DNA from 3 places in the Rhizobium sp. A37_96 genome. Region 1 is predicted to be linked to each of the others. Evidence: riboswitches for the same ligand, from Rfam matches in the RefSeq annotation. Region 1 holds a riboswitch; each other region holds the start of a gene.
The links. A riboswitch is a leader RNA that binds a small molecule or an ion and turns the genes downstream of it on or off. The one in region 1 is predicted to bind cobalamin.
Positions count from the first base shown of each region.

Region 2: another riboswitch for cobalamin. It lies ahead of nrdH (glutaredoxin-like protein NrdH); the one in region 1 lies ahead of fdhA (formaldehyde dehydrogenase, glutathione-independent).
Region 3: another riboswitch for cobalamin. It lies ahead of cobU (bifunctional adenosylcobinamide kinase/adenosylcobinamide-phosphate guanylyltransferase); the one in region 1 lies ahead of fdhA (formaldehyde dehydrogenase, glutathione-independent).

Region 1 is NZ_JBNWDS010000005.1:315,383-325,561, forward strand. Features, by position in the region: gene ACQZ6J_RS17030 (beta-galactosidase) at 1-720, shown strand, start outside; gene ACQZ6J_RS17035 (hypothetical protein) at 727-867, opposite strand; cobalamin riboswitch at 856-1,059, shown strand; gene fdhA (formaldehyde dehydrogenase, glutathione-independent) at 1,286-2,476, shown strand; gene ACQZ6J_RS17045 (hypothetical protein) at 2,981-3,565, shown strand; gene ACQZ6J_RS17050 (inorganic diphosphatase) at 4,070-4,672, opposite strand; gene ACQZ6J_RS17055 (GlxA family transcriptional regulator) at 4,780-5,718, opposite strand; gene ACQZ6J_RS17060 (SDR family NAD(P)-dependent oxidoreductase) at 5,918-6,712, shown strand; gene ACQZ6J_RS17065 (glycosyltransferase) at 6,954-8,018, shown strand; gene ACQZ6J_RS17070 (YbfB/YjiJ family MFS transporter) at 8,099-9,331, opposite strand; gene ACQZ6J_RS17075 (LysR substrate-binding domain-containing protein) at 9,436-10,179, shown strand, end outside.
Region 2 is NZ_JBNWDS010000001.1:739,015-749,193, forward strand. Features, by position in the region: gene ACQZ6J_RS03560 (DUF982 domain-containing protein) at 1-69, opposite strand, end outside; gene ACQZ6J_RS03565 (hypothetical protein) at 226-630, opposite strand; gene ACQZ6J_RS03570 (hypothetical protein) at 654-827, opposite strand; gene ACQZ6J_RS03575 (cold-shock protein) at 937-1,146, opposite strand; gene ACQZ6J_RS03580 (hypothetical protein) at 1,451-1,654, opposite strand; gene rpsU (30S ribosomal protein S21) at 1,691-1,927, opposite strand; gene ACQZ6J_RS03590 (cold-shock protein) at 1,942-2,229, opposite strand; gene ACQZ6J_RS03595 (cold-shock protein) at 2,336-2,545, opposite strand; gene nrdF (class 1b ribonucleoside-diphosphate reductase subunit beta) at 2,903-3,877, opposite strand; gene nrdE (class 1b ribonucleoside-diphosphate reductase subunit alpha) at 3,903-6,077, opposite strand; gene nrdI (class Ib ribonucleoside-diphosphate reductase assembly flavoprotein NrdI) at 6,065-6,460, opposite strand; gene nrdH (glutaredoxin-like protein NrdH) at 6,471-6,692, opposite strand; cobalamin riboswitch at 6,944-7,162, opposite strand; gene ACQZ6J_RS03620 (acyl-CoA thioesterase) at 7,189-7,998, opposite strand; gene metE (5-methyltetrahydropteroyltriglutamate--homocysteine S-methyltransferase) at 8,007-10,179, opposite strand, start outside.
Region 3 is NZ_JBNWDS010000001.1:225,973-236,151, reverse strand. Features, by position in the region: gene ACQZ6J_RS01125 (ABC transporter substrate-binding protein) at 1-17, opposite strand, end outside; gene ACQZ6J_RS01120 (hypothetical protein) at 839-982, opposite strand; gene ACQZ6J_RS01115 (cobyric acid synthase) at 1,218-2,672, shown strand; gene ACQZ6J_RS01110 (chloride channel protein) at 2,720-4,516, opposite strand; cobalamin riboswitch at 4,698-4,920, shown strand; gene cobU (bifunctional adenosylcobinamide kinase/adenosylcobinamide-phosphate guanylyltransferase) at 5,239-5,763, shown strand; gene cobW (cobalamin biosynthesis protein CobW) at 5,769-6,818, shown strand; gene cobN (cobaltochelatase subunit CobN) at 7,055-10,179, shown strand, end outside.

The DNA.
Region 1 (10,179 bases):
GGTCGCGATTATGCCGCCTCCGCCATTGCGCTCGACTGGTATTCCGCCGTGTCGCGCCTCGGCGTGGACGTCGATTTCATCGGCCAGCATTCCGATCTCGAAGGATACAGGCTGGTGCTGGCACCCGATCTCGTCATTCCCGATCCGGATTTCATTGCGCGCCTCAAGGCTTCCGGCGCCAAGGCGCTGTTCGGGCCTCGCAGCGGCAGCAAGACCCGCGACATGCATATTCCCGCCGATCTGCCGCCGGGCGTGCTTGGCGACCTCCTGGATTTCCGCGTCACGCGCGTCGAGTCTCTGCCGCCGTTCCAGTCCGAGACCGTTCTCTACGGCAATTCCAGCCACGAGACCTCCACATGGCGGGAAACGATCCGGACTACGGAGACGGTGCTGGCGACGTTCCAGGGAGACTATCGGCCGGATTCACCGGCCGTCATCGGCAATGACATCGCGCGCTACTGCGCCACGCTGCCGCGCGACGAGTTCCTGTTGAAGCTCATGGGCGACACGTTTGCCTGGGCCGGCGTGAGCAGCCTGCCGGATCTCGGCGATCTGCGCCTTGCGCGGCGCGGGAGGCTGCACTTCGCCTTCAACTATGGAAGCACGGTGGCGGCTGTCCCCGCAGCGCAGGATGCCGAATTTCTGATCGGCAACCGCGTGCTTGCGCCTGTCGGCGTGGCGGTCTGGCTCGATGGAGCCAAGGGTGCTGCGGCCGAGTGATGCGTCTCAAACGGCAGGCTCCGCCTGCCGTTCGCGGTGCGACAGCTTGCCTGTGGCAATACCGACAAAATGCCTGATGTCGTCGTGCAGGGCGCCGATGTCGTTTTCCTGTGCGCGCCATGGCGCCTGCCGTGATCTTCTGGTCATATTCAAGGTGCCATCGGCAAAGCGTGCCGGTGGATAATTGGGAAACCGGTCGCAGGCCGGTGCTGCCCCCGCAACGGTAGCGGACCGAATACTATCGACGGATGCCACTGGCACAACTGCCGGGAAGGTTGTCGACAGCGTCCGAACGGACAGGTCCGAAGCCCGGAAACCAGCCTTGACGGCAGGCTTGATTGATCACGGCGGGTGATCGAGAGGCGAATGCGGGCGTCTTGAGATCGCCCGGTTCCAATCTCGCAGCTTTCGTAGCAGTCATGCATGCGCCGGCCCGGTCACCGCTGAAGTCGCGGCTGCCGGAACCGATTTCGCTGCTGTTCAGCCCGTTGAGGAGCGGGCCGATCCGAAGATGCCCGGGATTCCGGGCGAGGATGTTCAAGCGTTCAATCAAGGAGGAGATGGCATGACTGGGAACAGAGGCGTCGTCTACATGCGACCCGGCAAGGTCGAGGTTCGCGATATCGACGATCCGAAGCTGGAGGCGCCGGATGGCCGCCGCATCGAGCACGGCGTAATCCTGAAAGTGATTTCCACGAATATCTGCGGCTCCGACCAGCATATGGTGCGCGGCCGCACGACCGCCATGCCGGGCCTCGTGCTCGGCCATGAGATCACCGGAGAGGTCATCGAAAAGGGCATCGATGTCGAGATGCTCGACATCGGCGATATCGTCTCGGTTCCGTTCAACGTCGCCTGCGGCCGCTGCCGTTGCTGCAAGTCGCAGGACACTGGCGTCTGCCTGACGGTGAATCCGTCGCGGGCCGGCGGCGCCTACGGCTATGTCGACATGGGCGGCTGGATCGGCGGCCAGGCGCGCTACGTCACCGTGCCCTACGCGGATTTCAACCTGCTGAAGTTTCCTGACCGCGACAAGGCCATGGCCAAGATCCGCGATCTCACCATGCTGTCGGATATTCTGCCGACCGGCTTTCACGGTGCAGTCCGCGCGGGCGTCGGCGTGGGCTCCACCGTCTATGTCGCGGGCGCAGGCCCGGTCGGTCTCGCGGCAGCCGCCTCCGCCCGCATCCTGGGCGCGGCTGTCGTTATGATCGGCGACTTCAACAAGGATCGTCTCGCGCACGCCGCCAAGGTCGGCTTCGAGCCTATCGATCTCTCCAAGAGCGATCGTCTCGGCGACATGATTGCCCAGGTCGTCGGCTCCAACGAGGTGGACAGCGCCATCGATGCCGTCGGCTTCGAGGCACGCGGTCATTCCGGCGGCGAGCAGCCGGCAATCGTGCTCAATCAGATGATGGAGATCACCCGCGCAGCAGGGTCGATCGGGATACCCGGATTGTATGTGACGGAAGATCCGGGTGCAGCAGATGCCGCGGCCAAGCAGGGCAGCTTGTCGCTGCGTTTCGGTCTTGGCTGGGCGAAGGCGCAATCCTTCCACACCGGACAGACGCCGGTTCTGAAGTACAACCGGCAACTCATGCAGGCGATCCTACATGACAGGCTGCCGATTGCCGATATCGTCAACGCCAGGATCATCTCGCTCGAAGATGCGGCGCAAGGCTATGAAAGCTTCGACCAGGGCGCTGCCACGAAGTTTGTCCTTGATCCGCATGGTGAGCTGTTGAAGGCAGCTTGAGGCACGGAAGCTCATACGACCACGCAAGGGCTCTCAGATGAAGATGACCGTGAGCGGGATCATGCATTCCCGCTCACGGTACTGTTTCCCTAAATGCTCGTGAGTTTGCCGGGCAACAAAAGGGCAATAAACCTCCAAGCCAAGTCAAATCGCGTTGGAAACGGCGGCCCGTTGCCGCCACCGAAGATGTCGGGCAGATATGGACGGAGGTCCTGGTTAGCGATGCTCACGGGTCTCATCTGAAGCAGAAGGCTCTCACCACTCAGAAGGTGACGAGACATCTTTTCATGAGCTGCTGAACCGTAAAATCATGCGCCTTCGGGATCAGGAAAAGCGTCAAACGGCGCTGCCGCCAAGGCTAATCGTCATCGATAATAGCAGTCGGTGTTGCCATTATACATCTATCCTTTACATTTATAGGGGCATCCCTATGGAGGAGCTCCGTCATCGCTTCCTAAGCAACGACGGCTTGGCAAGGAACGCTAACCCGAAGAGAACAGAAAAATGGCAAACTTTCTTGATAAATGGTCTTCTAAGAAGGCTGATAAGCCAAAGGCTGGCGCACGGAATGTCGTCGATACGTTTCGTGCACGAGTAGCGGAACAGAAGGCATATCTGGAGGAGTACGAGCGCGATTCAGCTGGTTTCAAGAAGTGGCGCTCCACCTGGTTCCAGCGCGTCCCCGGCGGCTTCGGCGTGACGGTTGGCCGTGACTCCGTCAATGCCGGCCATGGATTGAGCTATGTCGTCGTCGAAGCAGTCAAGGACGTGGCAGAGTTTCTCGACGATCTCACCTATCACGCGGAGAACGACGTCGGCTTCCAGCAGGCGCTCGAGCAGAACCGCCAGCGTCGCGTCGCACTTTTGAATGCGGCAAAGACCGGGGGAGATGCACCTGCCTCGAAGACCAAGGCGAAGGCCAAGCCTGCCGCAGCAAAGCCGGCTGCTGCCAAATCCGTTGCCAGCAAGGCGGCACCCAAGGCTGCTCGGGCCAAGGCTGCTCCTGCAGCTGCTCCGGCGCCGGCTGTTGCAGAAACGGCAAAGCCGAAGCGCACTCGCAAGCCGAAAACTGCAGGCGCTGCCGAGTAAAGACAATAAAGCCCGCTTCGTGCGGGCTTTATTGTGCCGCTGTCGAGCGGCTTGAGCATCTCCCGTTCGGGATACAGCCGAGCGCAAGGCTGTGCCGATACAGCCACTCCTGATGCCTGATCTCACCGCATCATCGGGAGATGAACGAGGCGACGCAAGCAGATCTGTAATGAAGGCAGATCTGCCTTCGGTGTTGTCCAGGTCATAGGGCCTGGCAACACGCCGCAAGGCGAGGGAAAGAAACGCGGCACTGGCGACGTCGATGGATCGGCAGGATCTCTCAGCTGATATCAAGCTGCAATACCGAAGCAGCCCGCAGAGGACGGCACGGCTGCATCGGGCAAATGGATAGGGTGGCGCCTCCCGCAGGCCGAGTGATCGAGGGGGCGCGATCACGCCCGGCCTTGGGAAGATTGCTTCTCACGGCAGGAAGCAAGTCACGTTCGTCACGCGCCCCGCCGCCAATCCGAAAGGAGCGGCGAAGGCCGCTCCTTTCGGCCGATTTCACTTTTTCTCGCTATACGCCTTGATGGCGGCGGCAACTTCGTTCCGCGCCTTTTCGGCGCTCTCGAAGCCGCCAACTTCGACAACCTTGCGGGCGTCTGGAAGCTGCTTGTAGACACGGAAAAATGCCTGCAGGCGGTCCTGCTCGACCTTGGGAAGATCGGAGATTTCCTTGATGTCGTCGTAGGTCGGGTCGATCTTGGTCGTCGGTACGGCAACGATCTTGTCGTCCACCTCGCCGCCGTCGATCATCTTCATGACGCCGATTGCCCGAACGCGGACAATGGCGCCGGGAACGATCGGCTCGCGCGTGTAGACGATGGCATCGAGCGGATCGCCGTCACCACCGAGCGAGCTGGTGATGGAGCCGTAGTTCGCCGGATAGGCGACCGGCATGGACTGGAAGCGATCGACAACGATGTGACCGGTCTTGGCGTCGATTTCGTACTTGGTGAAGCTGCCGGCCGGAATCTCGATAGCGGTGTAGAATTCCTGGCTTTCGTCCTTCGGCTGAGGATAGTCGATATAGGACACGTAGTCGGCGGCCGAAGCCGCGTTGCCGGACAGGATCGTCAATGCAATGACGGAGATAAGCTTTTTCATATACGCCCCCGCGTTAAGGTTGAACGCTATCGCCATAATCAGGGGTTGTCACGGGCTTGTGACATAAATCTATGAATGCACAGGGAAGTGCCCGTGACCGTTGGCGTCTATCCGAACGCGCGCACATTGCGGCGGATCGTCTGCGGCGGTTGGCCGAGCACGCGCAAGAAGGCGCGGCGCATGCGTTCGCGGTCGGCAAAGCCCACTTCGACGGCGATTTCGTCCATCGAATGGCGGCCGTCCTCGATCATCAACCGCGCCGCCTCCACCCGCATGTTCTCGATCGCCTTGGCAGGCGACTGGCCGGTTTCGCTGCGAAAGACGCGGTTGAACTGACGAGGACTGAGGCTTGCGGCTTCAGCCATTTCCTCGACCGATACGATCTTGCGCAGGTTCCGCCCGGCGAAATCGAGCGCTCGCTGAACCCGGTCGGATTTCGGCTCCAGTTCCAGCAGGGTCGAAAACTGAGACTGTCCACCGGCGCGGCGATGATAGACGACGAGTTTTCTGGCCACGGTTCGCGCCAGTTCCTCGCCATGGTCCTTCTCGATCATCGCGAGCGCAAGATCTATGGTCGCGGTCATGCCCGCCGATGTCCAGATCGATCCGTCGATGATGAAGATCTTGTCTTCGTCCACCTTCAGCGCGGGAAACCGATCGCGCAGCTCTCGGGCGAAAAGCCAATGCGTCGTCGCGCGGCGGCCATCGAGCAGGCCCGTTTCGGCCAAGGTGAAGGCCCCGGTACAGGGTGCGACGACGCGCCGGCAGGATTTCGATACTTCGCGAATATAGTCGAGAACCGCCGGCGACATCGACGAGATCTGCGTGGCGGCGCCAATGACGAGAGAGTCGAAGGAGCCGCTGCCGAAAGCCTCCGTTTCGACGCTGAATCCTGCCGACGAACGCACAAGCCCGCCGGTCTCCGAAAGCAGCGTTACGCGGTATAGCTCCCTTTCCCTCGCCAGATTTGCGACTTCGAAGGCCGTCACCGCGGTGAAGCCCATGACCTGGAAACCGGGAAAGACGAGAAATCCGATGGAATGCATGGTGACGCTCGTGGCTGTAAAAGGTGCCTGTAGCATTTCTCGGACGAGATCCCGTGTCAAACGGCGATAGCCGACCGGACCTCGCGGCGTGGGTTGTGTCCTAAAACGTGGTGAATATGACATTTGGGTCATCCGGTTTCAAGCGTATGGTCGTCTTCGACACGGACGAGAGCTGCTCCGCGAGATAAGGATCAAGGCAATGACGAATTCAGCAGGTACAGCATTGGTAACAGGCGCCTCTTCAGGTATCGGCGCCATCTACGCAGATCGGCTTGCCAGGCGAGGTTTCGACCTCATTCTGGTTGCGCGCAATGGCGAGCGTCTTTCGGCCATTGCAGATCGCCTGAGCGCCGAGACGGGGCGGAAGGTCGAAACCATTGCCGCCGATCTGGGCTCTCCGAGCGATCTGCGTCGCATCGAGCAAGTGTTGAAGACCGACGAGACGATTACGACACTCGTCAACAATGCCGGGTTTGGCGGAACGGCGCCCCTGCTTGACGCCGACGTGGACAAGATGCAGCAGATGGTCGAGCTGAATGTCACGGCGCTCATGAGGCTCACCTATGCTGCCGTGCCGGGCTTCGTGAAGCGCGGCGGCGGCTCCATCATCAACATCGCCTCGATCGTCGCAATCGCGCCGGAACTCCTGAATGGCGTCTATGGTGGCACGAAGGCTTTCGTGCTCGCCTTCAGCCAGTCTCTCAAGCATGAGCTCGCCGACAGGAATATTCGCGTGCAGGCTGTTCTGCCCGGGGCGACGGCGACGGAATTCTGGGCGATTGCCGGCATGCCCGTCGAGCATTTGCCGTCTCAGATCGTCATGCCAGCGGAAGAAATGGTCGATGCTTCCCTGGTGGGCTTTGACCAGGGGGAACTGGTGACAATCCCCGCGCTCGAGGACGCGCAATTGCAGACAGCCTACGAGGACGCGCGGCAGGCTCTTATGCCCAATCTGTCCCGCTCGGCGGCTGCTCGCCGTTACCTGGTGAAATAGAGAGACGGTCGAATGATGGGGCGGCCGGCGTTCACATCATGAACGCCGGCCATTCAAAAGCCACAAAACTGACGAGGCTCGGGAGGGCCAAGAGGATCGGCACGATCCATGCAGCCGCTGCTTGAATATTTATGAGGCGTATCCCGCGCATTACGGCGCATTCTTGCCGGCAGCGAGTTCAATCACAGGACCTGACGAGAAGGTTCGCCGCGACCAAAGCAGATCTGCGAGGTTCAATGCGATGTATTCCACTCAAGACCGCACTCCCGTCTCCATCGTTATCGCAAACTACAATTACGCGCGCTTCCTGAGGCGCAGTATCGACAGCGCGCTGGAACAGAACTACGACGCCGCCGAAGTCATCGTCGTCGACGATGCATCGACGGATGCAACAGCCGACGTCGTCGCCTCCTATGGCCCGAGAATAAAGACGTGCCTGCGAGAGGTGAATGGCGGACATGCCGCCACATTCAACACCGGCTTTGCATCCAGCCACGGCAAGATCGTGCTGTTTCTCGACGCGGATGATTACCTTTATCCGAACGCTGTATCGGAGGTTGTCGACGCCTGGGAAGAGAGGACGGCTCAGGTTCAGTTCAGGCTGCACATCGTCGATGAGGACATGCACGTAAAGGACGTCTTTCCGCCAGCGGAGCTGCCGTTCGACTCTGGCGACGTCACTCCGCAATTGCTGAGAAAGGGTCGCTATCAGACGACGGTGACAAGCGGTCTTGCCTTCAAGCGCTCGGTGCTGGACAGGGTCATGCCGGTACCGGAGCGGGAGTTTCGGCAGGGCGCCGATGGATATCTTGCCACCGTAGCGCCTCTGCATGGCGAGGTGACGTCCATCGACGACTGCCTCGGCGCTTACCGCATTCATGGCGCCAACCATTCCGTCTTTGCGGAAAAGCTCGGCCAGCGCGCGCGCTGGCGTATCGAGCACGACTTTCGCCGGCTGGAAGCCTTGTCGGATCAGGCGACGGAGATCGGCCTGGATGTGTCCGATGGTGCCGGTCTGCGCGACCCCGTGCATTTGGAGGAGCGCCTCGCATCGCTTTGCATCGATAGGGAGCGACACCCGGTCTCCAGCGACTCGCGGCTTTCCCTTGCGGCCGCCGGAGTGGCGGCCAGCCTGAAGATGAATGCCTCCCGACGGCGCCGGGCGCTGCTGGCCGCCTGGTTTCTTTCCGTCGGCCTCCTGCCTCGGCGAATGGCGAAGGCCGTTCTATCCTGGAAGCTCGTAGCCTCTTCGCGGCCCCAGTTCCTGCTACGCCTCTCGAAAACCATCCGGCAGGCGATGGGCTGAGCTAGTTTCGGAATTCTATGGGATGCTTCGCGCATGTCGGCTCAATTTCAACGGCCACCACGATCTTTCCCTGTCACGCCTCATGGCGCCCGGGCATTTTCCCGTGGGGCGCGGACGAAGGCCGCGACGGCGAGATCGATCGCCAAAGCGAGGACCATGGCGCCGGTGCCGATGAAGAAGAGCATGTAGTAGTTTCCACCGGTTCGGGCGAAGACGAAGGACAAGCCATAGGCGGCGGCCGCCTGGAACAGGGCAAAGAATACGGTCGCCAGGCTCCATGCGGTTTTCTGTTGCGCCGGATGGTGCGGCAGCAGTTCCGCGATTCTTCCGAGCATCAGGGGAACCGTGCCGGTCACGAATGCGCCGACGATCAGGCTCGAGACGATGAGCCAGCCTTGCCCGAGGCCGAAGGCGGGAATGGCGACGGCGACGGCCTCGAGGAGAAATGCAAAGCGCAGCGCCGCGGCAAAGCCGGTGCGGTCCGCGAGATGTCCGGCAAGGATGGGGCCGACGGTCGCGCCGAGGCCAAACAGGACCCAATATTCCGCGCCGACCTGCAGGCCGCTTCCCAAACCACGCGCGACGAAATCCACGAGGAAGATCATGTGAGGCACCCAGCCGGCGGCGTTCAGCGCATACTCGATATAGAGCGCCCGTAACGTCCATCGCTTCGGCAGATGCGCAGCATGTTGCGCCGGTGCCGAGTCGATTGCATCGTCGTGTGGCCATCCCGCCCAGGCGACGACCGTCAGCAGCAGCGACAAGGCACCGAGGCCAAGCCACGTTTGACGTAGCCCTTGCTGCAGCAACAACGGAACCAGCGTGCCCGACAGCGCAACGCCGGCGCCGATGCCCATGAAAATCACGCCGCTGGCAAGGCCCCGGCGGGAAGGCGGAACCAGCGGCAGGACGGCCGGCGCTGCCAATACCATCAGGGCGCCGCCGGCGAGGCCGGCCGCGAAACGCCACGCGAAGAACCATGGAAAGCTGATCGGGAAAGCGCAGGCGAAGAACGCCGCGGTTGCGGCCAGCATCATGATCCGGAGGGTCAGGACGGTGGAGATGCGCGCAGCGACCGGTCGCCCGAGCAAGGCGCCGGCCAGGTAGCCGGAAAGGTTGGCCGCGCCGAGATAGGCGGCGGCGGAGGCTTCGAACCAATGCGCGTCGACGATGGCAGGCAGAAGCGGCGTATAGGCGAAGCGGGCAAGTCCGATGCCGATGAGGCAGGCGCAGAACGCCGAGAGGACAGCGCGCCATGCCATCCGGGTGCCGTGGTGGTTCCGGTCGATTTCATGGGTCGTCGCGTCGGTCATGGAAATTCTCTCAACTGTCGGTGCTTGAGAGAATACGCCGCGAGATATATCATAAAAACTGAATTATTATGAGAGCAGTTATCTCAAAAGGAGATATGCAGGCAATGGACGCATCCGATCTCAGGGTTTTCGAGGCAGTCTCGCGGCATGGCAGCATGAACCGGGCGGCGCAGGAGCTGCACACGGTTCAATCGAATGTGACGGCGCGTATCCGGGCACTCGAAGAGGAATTGGGCGTCAGCCTGTTTCAGCGGCATGCCAGGGGCGTATCGACGACGCCGGCCGGACAGCGGATCCTGCCGTTCGTCGGCCGCATTGCGAAACTTCTCGCCGATGCGCGCACCGCAGCACTGGACGAAGGGTCTCCGGCCGGGACGCTCGCGATCGGCAGCCTGGAGACAACCACGGCGCTACGATTGTCGCCGCTGCTGGGCCGATTTGCCAAGACCTACCCCCAGGTGCGCCTCGTCGTCACGACAGGCACGACCCGCAGGCTGATCGACGATGTCGTCGCATGCCGGGTCGAGGGTGCGTTCGTGGCAGGCCCGGTCAGCCATCCCGATCTTGACCATGAGGTGGTCTTTCGGGAGGAACTTGTTCTCGTTACGTCGCCCGCCATTGGCGCAATGGAAGACCTGGCCGGTATCGCCGATCTGAAGACCATCGTCTTCCAGATCGGATGTTCCTATCGGCAGCGGCTGGAGTCGCTTCTTGCCGACATGGGCGTCGTCACGTCGAAGCCGCTGGAATTCGGTTCCCTCGATACGATCATCAGCTGCGTGTCGGCCGGCGTCGGCGTCACCCTTTTGCCGAAAGGTGTCGTTGCCGCTGCTCATAGAGAGGGCAGG
Region 2 (10,179 bases), on a different contig from region 1:
AACCGGCGTCTCCCACATAAGAGAGAATCCCACGTTGATAACAGATCCCATCGCCTTCCTCCTCGGCATCGCGGAGGAAAACCTCTGCGGTCGTTGTCAATACCATAAGTCAGGATAGGAATCCCAAGGATTTTCCGGGTTTCTTAAGTATATCTCTTCCAAGCATAGCGGAAATACGCTCGGAAGAGCCAGTAATTGGAGTCCATCGCGCAGATAGACTATTTTCTATCGCCGCGCCTTTTGTCCATCGAGATAGCCGTGTTCATAGGTTTTCGCGAGCGCGCTTCCTTCCGGATAGGGATTTTCCCCGTCTGCCATCTCGCGCATGCCGGCGTCACCTCCGCGCTCGTAGGCTTCTCTGGCTGCGCCATCGGAGGCCTCCAAATCCGGAGGTCCGATCATTCCTGCCTTTATCGGATCAGGCAGTTCCAACGCCAAGCCCAATCCGGACGAGACGACGGGATTTTGGATGTGCATAGCTGTTTCCTCCTTGTCGCGTAAGGCAGCGTGCAGGGGATGTTTCAAGCCGATTGGCGCGGCTGTCGGAAACATCCGCCCTTGCAAAGGGGCTTGCCGCCGACGCTTCGACCACGCGTCCAGCAAAAGCAAAGACGAGGCGATGCCGATCACGCATTATCGCGCTTCATTTAAGGCTATTTCATGCGCTCCGGCTTGCGCGCTTTATTGTTTCCACTCTTCGTCGACGACGTCTTCGCATCAAAGGCCTGCCCGAAATTCGTGCCGCCCAGATGCCCGCCGCCACTCGTGTTCTTCACTTGGCGTAGCGCCCGCCGAAGGATCTTCTCTGCGTTTGTCTTCGACATCATTTCTCTCCAAAACAAAAAGGCCGGGCTTGCCCGACCTTTCCAAAGGTTCGCAATCCGCAGTGCCAGTACATCCGTGGTCAAAGGGGACGCGAGCCGATTGCTCTATTGATTACGCGGATGCCAGGTTCTGCGCGGCGTTCTTGCCGCTGCGTGCGTCTTGCACCAGCTCGAAAGAGACCGACTGACCTTCCCGAAGAGAAGACATGCCGGACTGCTCTACCGCCGAGATATGGACGAATACGTCCTGAGAGCCGTCGCTCGGAGCAATGAAGCCGAAACCCTTGCTGATATTGAAGAATTTCACGGTGCCTACAGTCATGACGATTTCCTTTCAGTCGCATGGAATTACGATGCCCGCTATGCGCGTGCTATCAACGATCGAGCTTGAGAGGGAAGATCGGTAAATGCGCCTGCGCGCAGAAACAAAGCTAACGAAGCAAATCCGATAAAGTTTATATATCAGATATTTGTGTTCGCAATAAGGTTGTTTTGCTATTAACCTAAATAGATTTCCCGTCACAGGACATATTAGCTACAATAGAACTACAGAAAATCACAGAAAATAGATTTTTTCACTAAGATCTACTGATAACTACAACAATTCGAATGAATTATTGTAATTTCTACTTCTGCCGCTTTTTCTTGGGCGGCGTGGTCGTCTCCGCAGCCGGTTGGGCCAATCGAAGAGCACGAAGCTTTTCGGTCTTTTTCTCCCGGTCAGCGGCTTCAGCGGCAGTAATTTGCCTTGCCGCCGAATCTGTCGCCAACGTCTTATCCTGAGGGGAAACTTTACCCGGCTTGAAAAACTTTTCTTTCGTGACGGTCATGACATCTCCTATCGGGAAAAAGAACTGAGCGGGCGATCATCGCGCCCGAACGACCTTCTTGGGCATTGGAAGAAGGCCCTCGCGCTGCGCTTGCTTGCGGGCGAGTTTACGGCTCCGGCGGATGGCATCGGCCTTCTCGCGGGCGCGCTTCTCCGACGGCTTCTCATAAGAGCGCCGAGCTTTCATTTCCCGGAACAAGCCTTCGCGCTGCATCTTCTTCTTCAGAACGCGAAGCGCCTGGTCAACATTGTTATCTCTGACGTCTACCTGCAAAATCGTCTCTTTCGTTACCGTTTTCTAATGCTGATTGCCCTTGAATTGATCCAGCTCGCGGTCTTTTCCTGCGGCATGGAGCGCGTTTCCGGGGCGGCTGATGGCGAGGCCGTTAAATCGATGTCGTCCTGCCGGATACGGCGTTCGAAATTTTCATTCTCGAACTGCACGCGATACTGAGCGACACCATCGGCCTCCGGCAGGCAAGAAAGAATACTGCCTCTGCCAGACGGTTGAGAATTTCCAAGAGCACCGGGCTTCAATAGAATCGAGTCGCCGGACCGGTAGCGCCGGTTTTGCATGGTATTCTCCCGGAAAAAAACAAAAGGCCGGGCGCTAACCCGACCTCTCACGGTCACTCTGCTTCGCTGCCAGTACATCCGTGGTCAGCGGGAGCGAATGACAAATTCAAGCCGCCCGAAGATTGTCGGCGGAGCTCTTGCCGGATCTGCGATCCTGCACGATGTCGTAAGTGATCTTCTGACCATCGTTCAGTGAACGCAGACCAGCGCGCTCTACCGCAGAGATATGGACAAAAACGTCCGTGCTGCCATCGTCAGGCTGAATAAAGCCGAAGCCCTTGGTTGCGTTAAACCACTTTACAGTGCCAGTGTTCATAACGATTTCCTTTCTTAGTAATCGTTGTTGCTCCCGCGATACCTTGCGGGATTAGATCGATTAGTTGAGAGGAAATCCGATGGAACCTTGCGGCTCTTAAGCGACATCACAAGCAATGGTCGATAAGCCGAATATAGGCTCTATTTCTGATTTGGCAATAAGCATGCCCGAAAATAAACCGGAGACGGTCAGGCAAATATCCGGACACCGGGCTTTCGTTGCGCGCAGCGACAGCGCGCGCAACGAAGATATTCGCCACGCCGACGCCGGTATCAAGCCGCTCCTGGACGGAACTATATCATTGGACGCAAGCTTTGCGACAGCACGTCCCTTGCGGGTCGTACTGTCGCGGCTCTCTCAAAAATTCCAGTCTTCATCCTCGGTCGCGACAGCCTTGCCGATCACATAGGACGAGCCGGAGCCGGAGAAGAAGTCATGATTTTCATCCGCATTCGGGGATAGCGCCGAAAGAATGGCCGGGTTGACCTTGCAGGCTTCGGCCGGAAACAGCGCTTCATAGCCGAGATTCATCAGCGCCTTGTTGGCGTTGTAGTGCAGGAACTTCTTGACGTCTTCGGTCAGCCCGACACCGTCATAGAGCGCTTCCGTATACCTGGCCTCGTTGTCATAGAGTTCCAGCAGCAGATCGAAGGCGAAATCCTTGATTTCCTGGCGCCGCTCTTCCGAAAGCCGCTCAAGGCCGCGCTGGAACTTGTAGCCGATATAATAGCCGTGCACGGCTTCGTCGCGAATAATGAGGCGGATCATGTCGGCCGTGTTGGTGAGCTTGGCGCGGCTCGACCAGAACATCGGCAGATAGAAGCCGGAATAGAACAGGAAGCTCTCGAGGAAGACGCTGGCGACCTTCTTCTTCAAGGGATCGCCGGAGGAATACTGCTCCATGATCAGCGCCGACTTCTTCTGCAGGAATTCGTTCTCCTCCGACCAGCGATAGGCGTCGTCGACGTCGGGCGTCAGGCAGAGCGTCGAGAAGATCGACGAGTAGGAGCGCGCATGCACGGCCTCCATGAAGGAGATGTTCGAAAGCACCGCTTCTTCATGGGGCGTGACGGCATCGGCCATCAGCTTCACGGAACCGACGCCGTTCTGGATCGTATCGAGCAGCGTCAGGCCGGTGAAGACGCGGATGGTGAGCTGCTGCTCCTCGGGCTTCAACGTCGCCCAGGATTGGATGTCGTTCGAAAGCGGCACCTTTTCCGGCAGCCAGAAATTGCCGGTCAGGCGGTTCCAGACCTCAAGATCCTTGTCGTCCTCGATGCGGTTCCAGTTGATGGCGCGAACGCGGCTTGCCGGCTTGAATTGCATGTTCATGGGAATGTCCTTTTCAAACCGGAAATCAAAGGGCGCAGGAAACGCAGCCCTGCACCTCGGTGCCGGACAGCGCCATCTGGCGAAGGCGAATGTAGTAGATGGTCTTGATGCCCTTCTTCCAGGCGTAGATCTGCGCCTTGTTGATGTCGCGCGTGGTCGCCGTGTCACGGAAGAACAGCGTCAGCGACAGGCCCTGGTCGACATGCTGGGTGGCTGCGGCATAGGTATCGATGATCTTTTCCGGGCCGATCTCGTAGGCGTCCTGATAGTAATCGAGGTTGTCGTTGGTCATGAAGGCGGCCGGATAGTAGACGCGGCCGATCTTGCCTTCCTTGCGGATCTCGATCTTGGAGACGATCGGGTGGATCGAGGAGGTCGAGTGGTTGATGTAGGAGATCGAGCCTGTCGGGGGCACGGCCTGCAGGTTCTGGTTATAGAGCCCGCCTTCCATGACGGCCTGCTTCAACTCCACCCAATCCTCCTGCGTCGGGATGGCGATGCCAGCCTTCTCGAACAGTTCAGCCACGCGTTCGGTCGCGGGCACCCATGCCTGATCGGTATATTTGTCGAAATACTCGCCGGAAGCATATTTCGAGTTCTCGAAGCCCTTGAAGCTCTGGCCTCGCTCGACTGCCAGCCGGTTCGAGGCGCGGACGGCGTGATAGGTCACGGTGTAGAAATAGATGTTGGTGAAATCGACGCCTTCCTCGGAGCCGTAAAAAATGCGCTCACGGGCGAGATAGCCATGCAGGTTCATCTGGCCGAGGCCGATGGCGTGGCTTTCGTCGTTGCCCTTTTCGATCGAAGGGACCGACGAGATGTGGCTCATGTCGGAGACCGCCGTCAGCGCCCGGATCGACATCTCGATCGTCTTGCCGAAATCGGGGCTGTCCATCGCGGCGGCAATATTGAGCGAGCCGAGATTGCAGGAGATATCCTTGCCCATATGCGTGTAGGAGAGGTCGTCGCCATATTCGCTGGCTTCGCTGACCTGCAGGATTTCCGAGCAGAGGTTGCTCATGGTGATGCGGCCGGCAATCGGATTGGCGCGGTTCACCGTGTCTTCGAACATGATGTAGGGATAGCCGCTCTCGAACTGAATTTCGGCGATCACCTGGAAGAATTCGCGCGCCTTGATCTTCTTCTTGCGGATGCGGCTGTCGGCCACCATCTCGCGATACTTTTCCGTGACCGAGATTTCGGTAAACGGCACGCCATAGACGCGCTCCACGTCGTAGGGCGAGAACAGGTACATATCCTCGTTGTTCTTCGCGAGTTCGAAGGTGATGTCGGGAATGACGACGCCGAGCGACAGCGTCTTGATGCGGATCTTCTCGTGGGCGTTCTCGCGCTTGGTATCGAGGAAGCGCATGATGTCGGGATGGTGGGCGTTCAGATATACCGCACCCGCACCCTGCCGCGCGCCGAGTTGGTTGGCATAGGAGAAGGAGTCTTCCAGCAGCTTCATCACCGGGATGATGCCGGAAGACTGGTTCTCGATATGCTTGATCGGCGCGCCGGCTTCGCGGATGTTGGTGAGTGACAGCGCCACGCCGCCACCGCGCTTGGAAAGCTGCAGGGCGGAATTGATGGCGCGGCCGATCGATTCCATATTGTCTTCGACCCGCAGCAGAAAGCACGATACCAGCTCGCCACGCTGCTTCTTGCCGGCGTTGAGGAAGGTCGGCGTCGCCGGCTGGAAGCGTCCGGAGATGATTTCGTCGACCAGATCGCGGGCAAGCTGCTCGCTGCCGCGCGCCAGCGCCATTGCGACCATGCAGACGCGATCCTCGTAGCGCTCCAGATAGCGCTTGCCGTCAAAAGTCTTCAGCGTGTAGCTGGTGTAATATTTGAAGGCGCCGAGGAAGGTCGGGAAACGGAACTTCTTCGCATAGGCGTGATCGAAAAGATCGCGCACGAAGTTGAAGGAATAGTAGTCCAGCACTTCCTGCTCGTAGTAGCCTTCGGTCACCAGATAATCGAGCTTCTCGCGCAGATTGTGGAAGAAGACCGTGTTCTGGTTGACGTGCTGAAGGAAATACTGCTTGGCCGCCATGCGGTCCTTGTCGAGCTGGATCCTGCCCTGCTCGTCATAGAGGTTCAGCATGGCGTTGAGGGCGTGATAGTCGAGTGCCGCTTCCGCGGCCTTTGTCGACCGGTCGCCCGCGTCCCGCGATAAAGAAGTATTTAGCGTGTCCAAAATCGTTCCAATCCGTGTCTGACATTGGCGACATCCTCATCCGTGCCCAGAAGCTCGAACCGATAGAGATACGGCACCTGGCATTTGCTGGAGATGACGTCGCCGGCGATCCCGAAGGTCGCGCCGAAGTTGCTGTTGCCCGCGGCGATGACCCCGCGAATGTTCGAACGGTTGCCCGCATCGTTGAGGAAGCGGATCACCTGCTTGGGCACGGCCCCCTTCCCTCCCTCGCCGCAATAGGTCGGAACGATGAGGACATAGGGCGAGGTCGCACGAAGCTCGTCTCCCGCGCCGAGCGGAATGCGCGCGGCCGGCAATGCAAGCTTTCCAACGAAGCGATGGGTATTCTCCGATCGGCTGGAGAAATAGACGATCTCGCCCATCGCCAGCTCCTCAGGCGAGCGCGCTGATCATGTCAGGACGGAAACCGGCCCAATGCAGCTCGCCGGCGACGACAACCGGGACCTGGCGGTAGCCGAGACCCTGCACCAAATCATAGGCGGCCGTATCGGTCGATACGTCGACGATCGTATAGTCGATGCCCTGGCGATCGAGGGCGCGGGTCGTTGCGGTGCATTGGACGCAGGCGGGCTTGCTGTAGACGGTGATGCTCATCGAATATCCTCGTGTCTGTTAAAGGCATGCAAAATCATTCGGGCATCGGATGATGCCCGCTTGGCGGGATTGAAAATGGAGGCAAACCCAGTCGGCAGCCGGTCGCTTAAGCGACCGTCACTCGCGCGGGCGGCTGTGGATACTCAAGAACATGGACTTCACCCCGAAGTAATTTTCGCGAGGTTTTCGGGGAAGCGATGACGGCCATCATGCCGCGGGAACCATCGCTCGCCAGCCGGACACCCCGCCCGTGGATGCTATTGCTCGAGGCAGGTCTCCTGGCTTGCGGGTCACAGCATTCGCCTCGCCTTCCCAAGACACATGGTCCCAGTGACTTTAATCGAACGAATGCTCACCGCTCACAGTTGCGGGGGCAGCTCCGGCTTGGCAATCATCATGCTTGCCGACCGGATTCCCTTCTTAGCTTCCAATTCTTGCGAATCAGAAGAACCTCGAACACTATATATAGTAGACGAGGTAAATTTTGGGTCAATAATTATGATCGCAGCCCCTCCGGATTCCTGGGGATGACTGCAACTGGACGATGGTCTGAATCGACGGCAACCATGTTGAAAGTCCCGCGGGCTGTCAGATGGCGCTTGCCGGACAAGGGATCCTCTGACCAGAGCTCGGTCTCGACGGCCATGGATGCCGTTCCGATTTTCGTCACCTTCGCCAGGGCCTCGACAATCTCCCCGATGGCAACGGGACGCTGGAAGTCGATCCGCTCGGAAGATGCAAGCACGGTCAGGGTACGCGAGCGCCGCGAGGCGGCAACGAAGGCGGCCTTGGTCATGAAGGCGAGCGCCTCGCCGCCGAACATCTTGCCGGCGCTGTTTGACTGATCGGCAAAGACGATATCGACCATCCGTACCCCGTCGCGGTGGCAGTCCTCGATCCCGTCGGGCAGCGACGGCAGGCTCCAGTCGGTCGGGCGATCCTCGTCCGGAACGGCAACCATATGAAAGACGCCGCACGTGCAGAGATGCCGCCCGGCCCCGACGATCGTCTCGGCCGTCATGCTGACCTCGATGGTCAACGAGCGGCGTCCGGCCGATATCGGCTTTGCTGTCACTTCGACGATTTCACCGATGCGGGCCGGCTTCCTGAAATCGACCCTCTCGCAGGACGCCGTTACGAACGGCACCCGGCCGAAACGGCTGGCCGCGATAAAGGCGACGCGATCCATGAGGGCAAGGCCCGCCCCGCCGAAAAGCGTGCCATGATGGTTGGTGTCGCCGGGAAAGACGATATCGATAAGTGTGCTGGGAGCCGGCCCGCCGGCCGGCTCCCCCGATGATGGCAAGTCCCGGCTCATACGCTTGCCGTGCGCTGGCCATTGCGCGCAAGCTCCAGCCGAAGCTTCGCGGCGGCGGCGACCATGTTCGCCAGCGCCGGCTTGACCTCGTCCCACTTCCGGGTCTTCAGACCGCAATCCGGATTGACCCAGAGCTGGCCGTCGGTCAGCCGTTCGCGCGCGAGCGAGAGCAACGTCCCCATTTCCTCGATGGAGGGGATGCGCGGCGAATGGATATCATAAACGCCCGGTCCGATCTCGTTCGGATAGTCGCGCTCGACGAAGGCGTCGAGCAGTTCCATCCGCGACCGCGACGTCTCGATGGAGATGACATCCGCATCCATGGCCGCGATCGCCTCCATGATGTCGTTGAACTGCGAATAGCACATATGCGTATGGATCTGCGTTTCATCGGAGACGTCGCTTGACGAGATCCGGAAGCACTCGACCGCCCAGGCGAGATAGTGTGCCCAATCCGCCCGTCGAAGCGGCAGTCCCTCGCGCAATGCCGCCTCGTCGATCTGGATCATCGCGGCGCCGGCCTCTTCAAGGTCACGGACCTCGTCACGGATCGCGAGCGCGATCTGCCGGCACACGGTTTCGCGCGGAAGGTCGTCCCGCACGAAGGACCAGTTGAGAATGGTGACCGGCCCTGTCAGCATGCCCTTCAATGGCTTGTCGGTCAGGGATTGCGCGTATTTCCACCAGCGGACGGTCATCGGGTTCGGACGCGCCACATCGCCATAGATGATCGGCGGCCGCACGCAACGCGATCCATAGCTCTGCACCCAACCGAGCTTGGTGAAGGCGAAGCCCGAAAGCTGTTCGCCGAAATACTGCACCATGTCGTTGCGCTCGAACTCGCCATGGACAAGGACGTCGAGGCCGATCTCCTCCTGCCAGCGGATCGCTGCCGCCGTTTCCTTTTCCAGGAAGGCCTCGTAGTCGACATAGCTGAGCTCTCCCTTGTCGTGCAGCGAGCGCGCCTTGCGGACCTCGGCCGTCTGCGGGAACGAGCCGATGGTCGTTGTCGGGAGGGCCGGCAGCTTGAACCGGCGATGCTGGATCGGCTGGCGGGCCGAAAACGGCGATTGCCGTTTTTGCTCGATGCCCCGCAGCTCATGAAGCCTGCCCTGGACGAGCGGATCATGCACCCGGACGGAAGTCAGCCGGGCATGCATGGTCTGCTGCGATGCCGTGAGCGACGAGGCGTCATCGCCGGCCGTGAAATGGCGGCCAAGCAGGGCGATTTCGTCGAGCTTCTGCGTCGCGAATGCGAGCCAGGAGCGAAGTTCGTCGTCAAGGGCCGTTTCCAGTTCGATGTCGATCGGGACATGCAGCAGCGAGCAGGACGGCGCAATCACGATATCCGCCTCGCCGCGAAGCGCGGCCACGGCGGCAATGCGTGAGGCGATGGCCTGAAGATCGCTTCGCCAGATGTTGCGCCCGTCGATGATCCCGAGAGACAAAGCGAGATGCGCCGGCGCACGACGGACGATATCCTCCAGCGTGCTGCCGCCGCGAACGAGATCGAGATGCAATCCGGCGACGGGAAGCTGCAGAGCGATGTCGAGATTGTCGCCCAGCGACCCGAAATAGGTCGCAAGCACGAGCTTGAGGTTTGGTGCTGCCTTGGCGAGCGCCTTATACGCCAGCGCGAAGGCCTGCCTTTCCTTGTCGGAGAGATCGAGGACCAGAGCCGGCTCATCCACCTGGACGCTGTCGACGCCTGCGTCGGCCAGCTCGGACAGGATGCGGGCATAGACTGGCAGCAGCCGCTCCAGAAGGTCGATCGGAGCGGAATCGTCGAGCGCCTTGCTGAGCTTCAGGAAGGTCACCGGCCCGAGGATCACCGGCCGGGTGTGGATGCCGAGCGCCTTCGCCTCCAGAAAGGCTTCGAGAGGCCGGTTGGATGTCAGCTCGAAGCGCTGATCGGCTTTGAGTTCCGGCACCATGTAGTGGTAGTTCGTATCGAACCACTTCGTCATCTCGAGCGCGGCCGCACCGGCTGCATGGTGCGCATGTCCGCAATCGGCGTGTCCGTTACCGGACGAACCGCGGGCCATCGCGAAATAGACGTCGAGATCGACCGGTCCCCCGCGCCATCCGTAGACCGGAGGCACAGCGCCCACCATGACCGCCGTGTCGAGAACGTGGTCGTAGAAGGAGAAGTCGTTGGAGGGGATGATG
Region 3 (10,179 bases), on a different contig from region 1:
GCGAGAAGCTTCTTCATTTGATATCGTCTCCCAATTTTTCGTTACGTTGTGGAAATCGACTCCCAATGTTCTCGATGTTCGTCGATCCCAGTCAGCGCGGTCCAACCACAACCGTTCAACGCCGCTGACGACGCCAGTACGGTCCCCTTTGCTGCCGTCGTGCATTTGGCCTTTTTGCGACCGCGGAACCCTGTCGCGGTCGGATGTTCTTTGCATCGACGACGGGCAGCCTAAGGATTTGAATGAAGAAATCAACAGCCCGCCGGCCAAGTGTAGTTATCGTGCCTCTTGGAGAAGCCGATATAAGCGTCTGAATTAGCCTATTTTCTGCTATTCACGGCTGCAAAATGGGCAAGGCGCGGCTTCGATCAAGCTTTTCGATACCGGCGAAGTTAAGTGTGGCCGAAATATCGCGTCCCTGAAAGACGTTTTCTATTTCATTTGCGTCGTTTGCGAATTCTCAACGCGAAGGGGAAAATTTTCAAAAAATTTTCGGATTCACTCTAATTTAAGCACTTAATAACCCTCCGGTAACGATGTCGGTTTATCAATCGACGCGTGGCGGGGGACATACCGCCGCTTCTCCGGCTTAGGTATTGCGTTGCCGGGGAAAGCGAACCTTGCGGTGTATGTGCAGGGAAGCCGGCGTTTTTGGCAAACCGCGCGGATCTACGGATCGCGCGGTTTTCGCGTTTCAAAGGGTCCCGTTTTGAAACGGTTTCAGGCGGACACGGGATGCCTGCCCATATTTCCAATCTTCGACAGGGATCAAAAATAAAGCCGCCGATGCTATTGCATGGCGGCTCTTCATGGGGCTGGCTGGCGGCTTGACGCGATATCAGCCGACATTATACGTCCGGATGAAGCCGACCGTGCCGAAGCGCGTATCCAGCTGCTGCAGGCGGTTCTCCGGGCGATAGGCCGGGATCTTGCCATTCCAGGCGATCTGGATGGAATTCTGTCTGTTGAAGATGAAGAGCATTGGGGTATCCTCCGAGCCGGATCGGCCCGCTTTGTTGTGTGTTTTCGCGATGGAGATAATCCTCTTCATCGTAACTAACAATGGATGAAATCGTCATCCGATGTCGCAAACGGAGCATACCGGAAGGTGATGCATTTTTGTATCGCCACGGCCGTTTCCAGCGGTTAAGGATCACGGCGGAAACAAGGCGAAACTCCGTATTTTCAGCGGCTGCGGCGCATCGAGGTGGTGGGGAATGACAAAAGCGATCATGCTGCAGGGAACCGGCTCCGATGTCGGAAAAACGGTATTGGTCGCCGGGCTGTGCCGGCTGTTCGCCAACAGGGGCGTAAGGGTGCGTCCGTTCAAGCCGCAGAACATGTCCAACAATGCGGCGGTGGCCGAGGACGGAGGCGAGATCGGCCGGGCTCAGTGGCTGCAGTCGCTGGCGGCGCGCGCCCCGTCCTCCGTGCATATGAATCCGGTGCTTCTGAAGCCGCAATCGGAGACGGGCAGCCAGATCATCGTACAGGGCAAGGTCTGGGGCCATGCCAAGGGCCGGGACTATCAGGCGCTCAAACCGCAATTGCTCGGCGCGGTGCTCGAAAGCTTCGCCGCGATGCGCGCGGGGACCGATCTCGTCATCGTCGAGGGGGCGGGGTCTCCCGCCGAGATCAACCTGCGGCGGGGCGACATCGCCAATATGGGCTTTGCGACACGCGCCAACGTCCCCGTGGTGCTGGTCGGCGACATAGACCGCGGCGGCGTGATCGCGTCGCTGGTCGGCACTTATCACATCCTGCCGGAAGAGGACCGGCGCATGATCCGGGGCTATATCATCAACAAGTTTCGCGGCGACGTCTCGCTGTTCGGGGAAGGCATAGAGGCCATCGGCGGTTTCACGGGCTGGCAATGCCATGGCGTCGTGCCCTGGCTCAAGGCGGCGGCCCGCCTGCCGGCCGAAGATTCCGTGGTGCTGGAGCGGCTTGCCCGCGGTGCCTCCGGCGCGCTGAAGGTTGCCGTGCCCGTACTGTCGCGCATCGCCAATTTCGACGATCTGGATCCGCTGCGGGCCGAGCCCGATGTCGATCTTGTCTTCGTGCTGCCCGGCGAGCATCTGCCTGCCGATGCCGGGCTTGTCGTGTTGCCGGGATCGAAGTCCACGATCGGCGACCTGCTCGATCTGCGCGCGCAGGGCTGGGATCGCGACATTGCCGCGCATGTGCGCCGCGGCGGCCGCGTCATCGGCATTTGCGGCGGCTACCAGATGCTTGGCCGCATGGTCCACGATCCGCTCGGTATCGAAGGATCGGTCACCGAGACGCCCGGATTGGGCCTTCTGGACATAGAGACGGAAATGGCGCCCGAAAAGACGGTGCGCAACAGCCTTGCCGTCTCGAAGGAATATGACGTGCCACTATCGGGCTATGAGATCCATCTCGGCGTGACCACTGGCGCGGATTGCGAACGGCCCTCGACTGTCATTGACGGTAGGCCCGATGGGGCGGTGTCGCCCGATGGCCGCGTCATGGGTACGTATCTGCACGGGCTTTTCGGCAGCGATGCCTATCGGGCAAGGCTGCTTGCAAGTTTCGGCCTTTCAGGCGAGCGGATGGACTATCGCGCCGGTGTCGACGCGGCGCTGGACGAAATCGCAGTAGAACTGGAAAGCGTGCTCGATCCGGCCTGGCTCGACAGCCTCGCCCGGTAAGGCATGTCGCGCAAGCGTGTCTAGCGGTCTTGCGCCGTCGCTGCCCTTCAGAGTTCGCCCGATACTTCGCGGCGGCGGCGGTCGAGTTCTTCGCTATAGCGGCGCAACGTGTAGCTTTCCGTCAGCAGGCCGATCACCTTGCGTTCGATCAGGTCGTTGACCACGACGAGCGCTTCGCTCTTGGTCTGGTCGAACATGGCGGCGGCCTGCTTGGCGTTCATCTGCGGCTGCAGGAATTCGTTACGAAGCCGGATGAAATCCGAAAGTCCATGTTCCTCGTCGTCCTTCTCGACCGGGCTCGCATAGATATCGGGCACGAGAACCATTCCGGAATATTTCTCGTTCTTGTCGATCAGGATGACGCGCTGGGCCGAGCCAATCGGAAAGTTCTTGCGAAACTCCTCGATGCTCATGTCGATGCTTGCCGTATGTACGTCGGGGCGCATCATGCGGGCGACGGTGAGGCTGCGGATCCAGCCGACGTCGTGGGCGCTGCGGATGCTTTCGCCGCGCAGATGGAAACGCCATGTGGCGAAGGAGTAGCCGAAGGTCGTGCGCACCACGAGCGACGAGGTGATGACGGCGGCCAGCACCAGGGCGGTGATCGGAAAGTCGCCGGTGATTTCCAGCGCCAGGAACGTCATGGTGAGCGGGCCGCCGATGATCGCCACGGCAAGCGAGCTCATGCCGACCACGGCATAGACCACAGGCGTCAGCGTCGCGTGGTCGAAATAGGGCGCGCAATAGGCGAAGATCTTGCCGAGCAGAGCGCCCATGAACAGCGATGCGAAAAACAGGCCGCCTCTGAAGCCGGAGCCGATCGAAACCGCGGAGGCCAGCGATTTAAGAAGGAATAGCCCGACCAAGGCCCCAAGGGTCACATCCGACGACAGATTGAGATGCAGCGCGCCATGTCCCGCCGACAGAACCTGCGGCGAGATCAGCGCCAGCATTCCGACAACGAGGCCGCCGAGCGCGGGGCGGAAGGGGGGAGCGATCGAGCTCTTGCGCGCCAGTTCCTCCACCCAGGCGACGCCCTGCATGATCAGGATGCCGATGCCGGCGCAGAAGGCGCCCAGCAGAACCGCCGGTAGATAGTCGGCGGGCGCAATGGCACCGAAATGGCCGATATCGATGGCGAAATCGTCGCCGGCGAGCAGCCTTGCGATCATCGTCGATATCAACGCCGAGACGACGACGGGCGTCAGCGTGAGAATGGAATAGCTGCCGATGATCAGCTCGAACGCGTAGAAGGCGCCGGTGAGCGGCGCGTTGAAGGCGGCGGCAATGGCGCCGGCAGCGCCGCAGCCGACGAGCATGCGCAGGTCCGCGCGGCGCATCTGCATCTTGTAGCCGAATTTCGAGGCGATGCCGGCGGCAAGCTGCGTATAGCCTGCCTCCAGCCCGACCGAGGCGCCGAACCCGTTCGAGATCAGGTTCTGTACCGCGACGAGGATACTGTCCGTGAGCGACATGCGCCCGCCGTGCAACGCATTCGCTTCGATCGGGTCGACCATCGGCTTCTTGCGCGTGCGCGACAATATGTAGAGCAGGATGCCGAGGATGATGCCGCCGGCGACCGGCGCGATAAACACCACCGATTTATCGGGAATCGCGACCGCCGCCGAACTCAGGCGCTCGTAGTCGGTTATGCCGTAGATGACGCTGTGAAGCTTGCGCGAGACGAAGCTCATCGCGGTCACGGCGCAGCCGGAGGCTACCCCTACCAGCGCGCCGGCGAACACAAGCCCCAATTCGCCACGGCGCAGCAATGCCCTGAATCGACCGAGGTCGAAAAAGGCCGAGAAGACGCCGAGGCGGCGCGGTTGGAATTTCTGCAACATTGGGAGCGGACGATACGTTTTTACTAGAATGTGAGGGCTTACCCTCTATAAACTCCTAACATCAAAGAAATACGGCAAAAAAGCCGCCGGTCTTTTGGGAATTTTCAGCCGATTTCGCAATCAGGACGGTGCGCGTCGCATCCATGCCCTTGATTGACTTGAACTAAGTGAAAGCCTAATCATTGCCGGCATAACGAATGGTTCCCGAGCGGCGATCTGTCGCATGGGATGAAAAGGGAATGTGAAGGGGCGGACCCAATCCGGGCGTTCTCATCACAGCCGACCCCGCGACTGTAGAGCGGTCAGGGACTTTCGTCCGGTTTGACAGCCATCCCGCCGATCGTTCGCATGGGGCGAACAGGCGGAGCAGCTTCAAGCCGGAAAAGCCACTGGTGTGGCATCATGATCTACCGGGGTTGGACGCCTCTCAAGTCTACGAATCGTCCGCCTTTTCATGATGCGCTGCCGGGAAGGCGAGAAAGACCCGCTGGGCTACGATCGGGAGCGACCGGTTTCGGTCCGCCCCGATCGTGGCGCCTTATCCGCGAGCCAGGAGACCTGCCATGCGTGCCGGGCGCAGAGCCTGTTCCAGGAACGCGAGTTCCGCTGCCAGCACGGAGGTTGTCATGGCGCAAGACGAGTTTTCGGCGTGTAGACGCCAATTTTCCGGTATCAGCCCGATGCTGCCGACCCTCGCTGTCGCGTGGGAGCGGAAATAACGCATGTCCTCTTCGAATTCCCGGTCTGTTTTCGTCCTCGGCGGCGCACGTTCCGGCAAATCCAGATTTGCCGAATCCCTGGTTTCGGACACGGGGCTCGAACGTCACTATGTGGCGACAGGGCAGGCGTGGGACGATGAAATGCGCGAGCGCATCGCGCAGCACCGTGCCGACCGCGGCGATCTATGGCAGACGCATGAAGAGCCGATCGATCTCGTGGCGCGGCTTGCCGCGATCGATGCCGACGAGCGCTCCGTGCTGGTGGACTGCCTGACGCTCTGGGTGACCAATCTGATGATGGCGGAGCGCGACATTGCCGCGGAGTTTGCGGCCCTTACCGCGTTTCTGCCGACGGCGCGAGCGCGGCTCGTTCTCGTCTCCAACGAGGTGGGTCTCGGTATCGTGCCTGACAATCGCATGGCGCGCGAATTTCGCGACCATGCCGGCCGGTTGCACCAGATGGTCGCGGCGGCGAGTGCCGAAGTTTATTTTATCGCAGCGGGCTTGCCGCTGAAAATGAAGGGTTGATCCATATGAACCAGGAAAAGATTCCCGCCACCGTCATCACCGGCTTTCTGGGAGCCGGCAAGACGACGATGATCCGCAACCTCCTGCAGAATGCCGGTGGCAAGAAGATCGCGCTGATCATCAACGAATTCGGCGATCTCGGCGTCGACGGCGACGTGCTCAAGGGCTGCGGCGCGGAGAACTGCACCGAAGACGATATCATCGAGCTGACCAATGGCTGCATCTGCTGCACCGTCGCCGACGACTTCATTCCCACCATGACGAAGCTTCTGGAGCGCGATGCGCGCCCGGATCACATCGTCATCGAGACCTCCGGCCTTGCGCTGCCGCAGCCGCTGGTCGCCGCTTTCAACTGGCCTGACATCCGCACGCAGGTCACCGTCGATGGCGTCATCACCGTGGTCGATAGCGCCGCCGTTGCCGCCGGCCGTTTCGCCGACGATCACGATGCCGTCGAGGCTCGCCGCGTCGAGGACGATTCGCTCGACCACGAAAGCCCGATCGAGGAGCTTTTCGAGGACCAGCTGACTTGCGCCGATCTGATCGTTCTCAACAAGACCGACCTGATCGATGTTGCCGGCCTCGGTCGTGTCCGTGCGGAAGTCGCCTCGCGCACTGCCCGCAAGCCGACGATCATCGAAGCCAAGAACGGCGATGTGCCGGCTGCCGTCCTGCTCGGCCTCGGCATCGGCACCGAGGGCGATATCGTCAACCGCAAATCGCATCACGAGCTCGAGCATGAAGACGGCACGCCGCACGATCACGACGAATTCGACAGCTTCGTGGTCGAGCTCGGCCCGGTTGCCGACCCGGCAGCCTTCGTTGACGCGCTGAAGGGCGTGATCGCGGAACACGACGTCCTGCGCCTCAAGGGTTTTGTCGATGTGCCCGGCAAGCCCATGCGCCTGCAGCTTCAGGCCGTCGGCAGCCGCATCGACACCTATTTCGATCGCGCCTGGACGCCGGGCGAAGCACGGGCGACCCGGCTGGTCGTCATCGGCCTGCACGAGATGGACGAGGCGATCGTGCGCAAGTCGATCGAGGCGCTGGTCTGATCGATGCTGCGTCTTTGCCGTGCGATACCCCCCTCTGTCGCTTTGGCGACATCTCCCCCACAAGGGGGGAGATTGGAAGCTCGTGGCTACGTTGTCGCGAAATGGCTGACTGCTGAAGTTTCAGGAATTTCGGATGGCCGACCGGGCGAGGCATGGCACTCAATGATCTTCCCCCTCGTGGGGGAGATGTCACGACGAGACAGAAGGGGGTATGCCGCCGCATACTCTAAAGCCTAATGCATCTCCTCCTGGCACAGAAGGGAACGATCAGCGATGGCGAGGAGGCGATCGATCTTGGCCAATCGGCGGGCGACATCCTCTTTCTGTCGGCCGCCGACACCGAGCTTGCGGCGATTGCCGCAGCCCACGGCGAGGGCGGCCGTTCCCTCCGGCTTGCGAGCCTGATGAGCCTCAAGCATCCGATGTCCGTCGATAGCTATGTCGACAGGACAGCCCGGCATGCGAAGCTCATCATCGTGCGGGCGCTCGGAGGTGCGAGCTACTTCCACTATGCGCTGGAAGCGCTGCATGCCTGTGCGGCCCGGCAAGGCACCTTGATTGCGGTGCTGCCGGGGGATTCGAAGCCCGATCCCGGACTGACGCCATTCTCCAATGTCGCTCTCGACGATCTGAATGCGCTCTGGTCGTATCTGATCGAAGGCGGCGAGGCCAACTCCAGTGCATTCCTTGCCTATGCCGAGGCGATGCTGTCGGGTGCGGAGAAGCCGATGCCCGCCGTGCCCCTGATGAAGGCCGGCATCTGGTGGCCGGACCGGGGCGTGATCGGTGTCGAGGAATGGAGGAGAATTTCCCAAGGCAAGATGGTAGCGGAGGAGGGATTTGAACCCCCGACCGTGGCGATTTCCTTCTATCGCGCGCTGGTGCAGAGCGGCGAGACAAAGCCTGTCGAAGCCATGATAGAGGCGCTTATCGCCGAGGGCATGCGGCCGCTGCCGGTCTTTGCCTATAGTCTGAAAGATGCCGTGTCGGTCGGTATCCTCGAAAGCGTCTTTACCGGGTTGAAGCCGGGCGTGGTCATCAATACCACCGGCTTTGCCGTTTCGGCCCCGGGCGCGGATCGCCAGCCGTCGGTTCTCGAAACGGGTGACGCCATTGTTCTCCAGGCCATTTTTTCAGCCTCGTCCAGGGAAGCCTGGGAGGCATCCTCGCAGGGGCTTTCGGCGCGCGATCTCGGCATGAACGTCGCATTGCCCGAGGTCGATGGTCGCGTTCTCGCCCGCGCGGTGTCCTTCAAGGCGGCCGCCCGCTACGACGAGCGGGTCGAGGCCAATATCGTCGCCAGCGAACCCCACGAGGATCGCATGCGCTACACGGCGCGGCTCGCTGCCAACTGGGCGCGGCTGCGCAACACGCTGCCCGGCGATCGCCGCATTGCGCTTGTCGTGGCGAATTATCCCAATCGCGATGGGCGCCTCGGCAACGGCGTCGGGCTCGACACGCCTGCCGGCACGATCGAGGTGCTGAAAGCGATGCGGGCGGGCGGCTATCGTGTTGCCGACCTGCCTGCCGATGGCGATGAGCTGATGCGGCACCTGGCGGAGGGGCCGACAAATTCGGGCCGTGACGGCCGCGTGGTTCGCGAGACGCTTTCCTTCAGCGACTACAAGGATTTCTTCTCGTCGCTTCCAAAACAGATTCAGGATGAGATTACGGGTCGCTGGGGCGATCCGGAGGCGGATCCTTACGCGCTGAACGGTGCCTTCGCCCTGCCGTTCGCCCGTTTCGGCGCGGTGCTTGTCGGCATCCAGCCGGCACGCGGCTACAACATCGATCCGAAGGAGAGCTACCATTCTCCCGATCTCGTCCCGCCCCACGGCTATCTCGCCTTCTATGCCTTCCTGCGCCGCTCCTTCGATGCGCATGCGGTCATCCACATGGGCAAGCACGGCAATCTCGAATGGCTGCCGGGCAAGGCGCTGGCGCTCTCCGAAAACTGCTATCCGGAAGCGATTCTCGGGCCGCTGCCGAACCTCTATCCCTTCATCGTCAACGATCCCGGTGAGGGCACGCAGGCCAAGCGCCGCACGAGCGCCGTCATCATCGATCATTTGACGCCGCCGCTGACACGCGCCGAAAGCTACGGTCCCTTGAAGGATCTGGAGGCGCTGGTCGACGAATATTACGAGGCGTCCGGCGGCGATCCGCGACGCATCCGTCTGCTGCGCAAGCAGATCCTCGACCTCGTCGCCGATATCGGTCTCGATCAGGACGCCGGCATCGCCAAGGGCGAGGGGGAAGACGAGGCACTGCGCAAGCTCGACGCCTATCTCTGCGACCTCAAGGAAATGCAGATCCGCGATGGCCTGCACATCTTCGGCGTTTCACCTTCCGGAAGGCTGCTGACGGATTTGACGGTGGCGCTGGCGCGGGTGCCGCGCGGGCTGGGCGAGGGCGGCGATCAGAGCCTGCAGCGCGCGATTGCGCAGGATGCTTTTGAGGGTAGTGAGCATGCGGAGAGTATTGTACCCCCCTCTGTCGCTCTCGCGACATCTCCCCCACAGGGGGGGAGATTGGTGGCTCGCAGCGCCTCCCCGCATCAAACCGAGATCGAGGCCGCGGATGCTAATCGTAACGCTGACGCCGTCGGTAAAGGTGTGGGAGAGCGAAGCGGCATGCTCCTTCCAATCTCCCCCCTTGTGGGGGAGATGTCAGCAACGCTGACAGAGGGGGGTATCTCTCAAAGCAAACCATTCGACCCACTGGACTGTGATATGGCCGCCGAATGGAATGGCCCACGACCCTCTATCCTCCAGGAGGTTGCCGAGGCGCCCTGGCGCACGCAAGGCGATACGGTCGAACGCATCGAATTGCTGGCTGCACAATTGGTCTCGGGTGAAATAGGCTGTCCCGAGGGCTGGGCACATACACGCATGGTTCTGGGCGAGATAGCCTCAAAGCTGCAGCCGTCCATTCTTGCTTGCGGCGATGCCGAGATCGCGGCCTTGCTCAAAGGCCTTGACGGGCGTTTCGTGCCCCCCGGTCCCTCCGGCGCGCCGACGCGGGGCCGGCCGGATGTTTTGCCGACGGGACGGAATTTCTATTCGGTCGACAGTCGCGCCGTACCGACGCCGGCGGCCTATGAGCTTGGCCGGAAATCGGCCGAATTGCTGATCCGCCGCTACGTTCAGGACCATGGCGAATGGCCCGTTTCCTTCGGCCTCACGGCTTGGGGCACGTCGAACATGCGCACGGGCGGCGATGACGTGGCGCAGGCGCTGGCGCTGATCGGCGTCAAGCCTATATGGGACATGACCTCGCGCCGCGTCACCGGATACGAAATCATCCCGCCGGCCATGCTGCGGCGGCCGCGAGTCGATGTCACGCTGCGCATCTCCGGTTT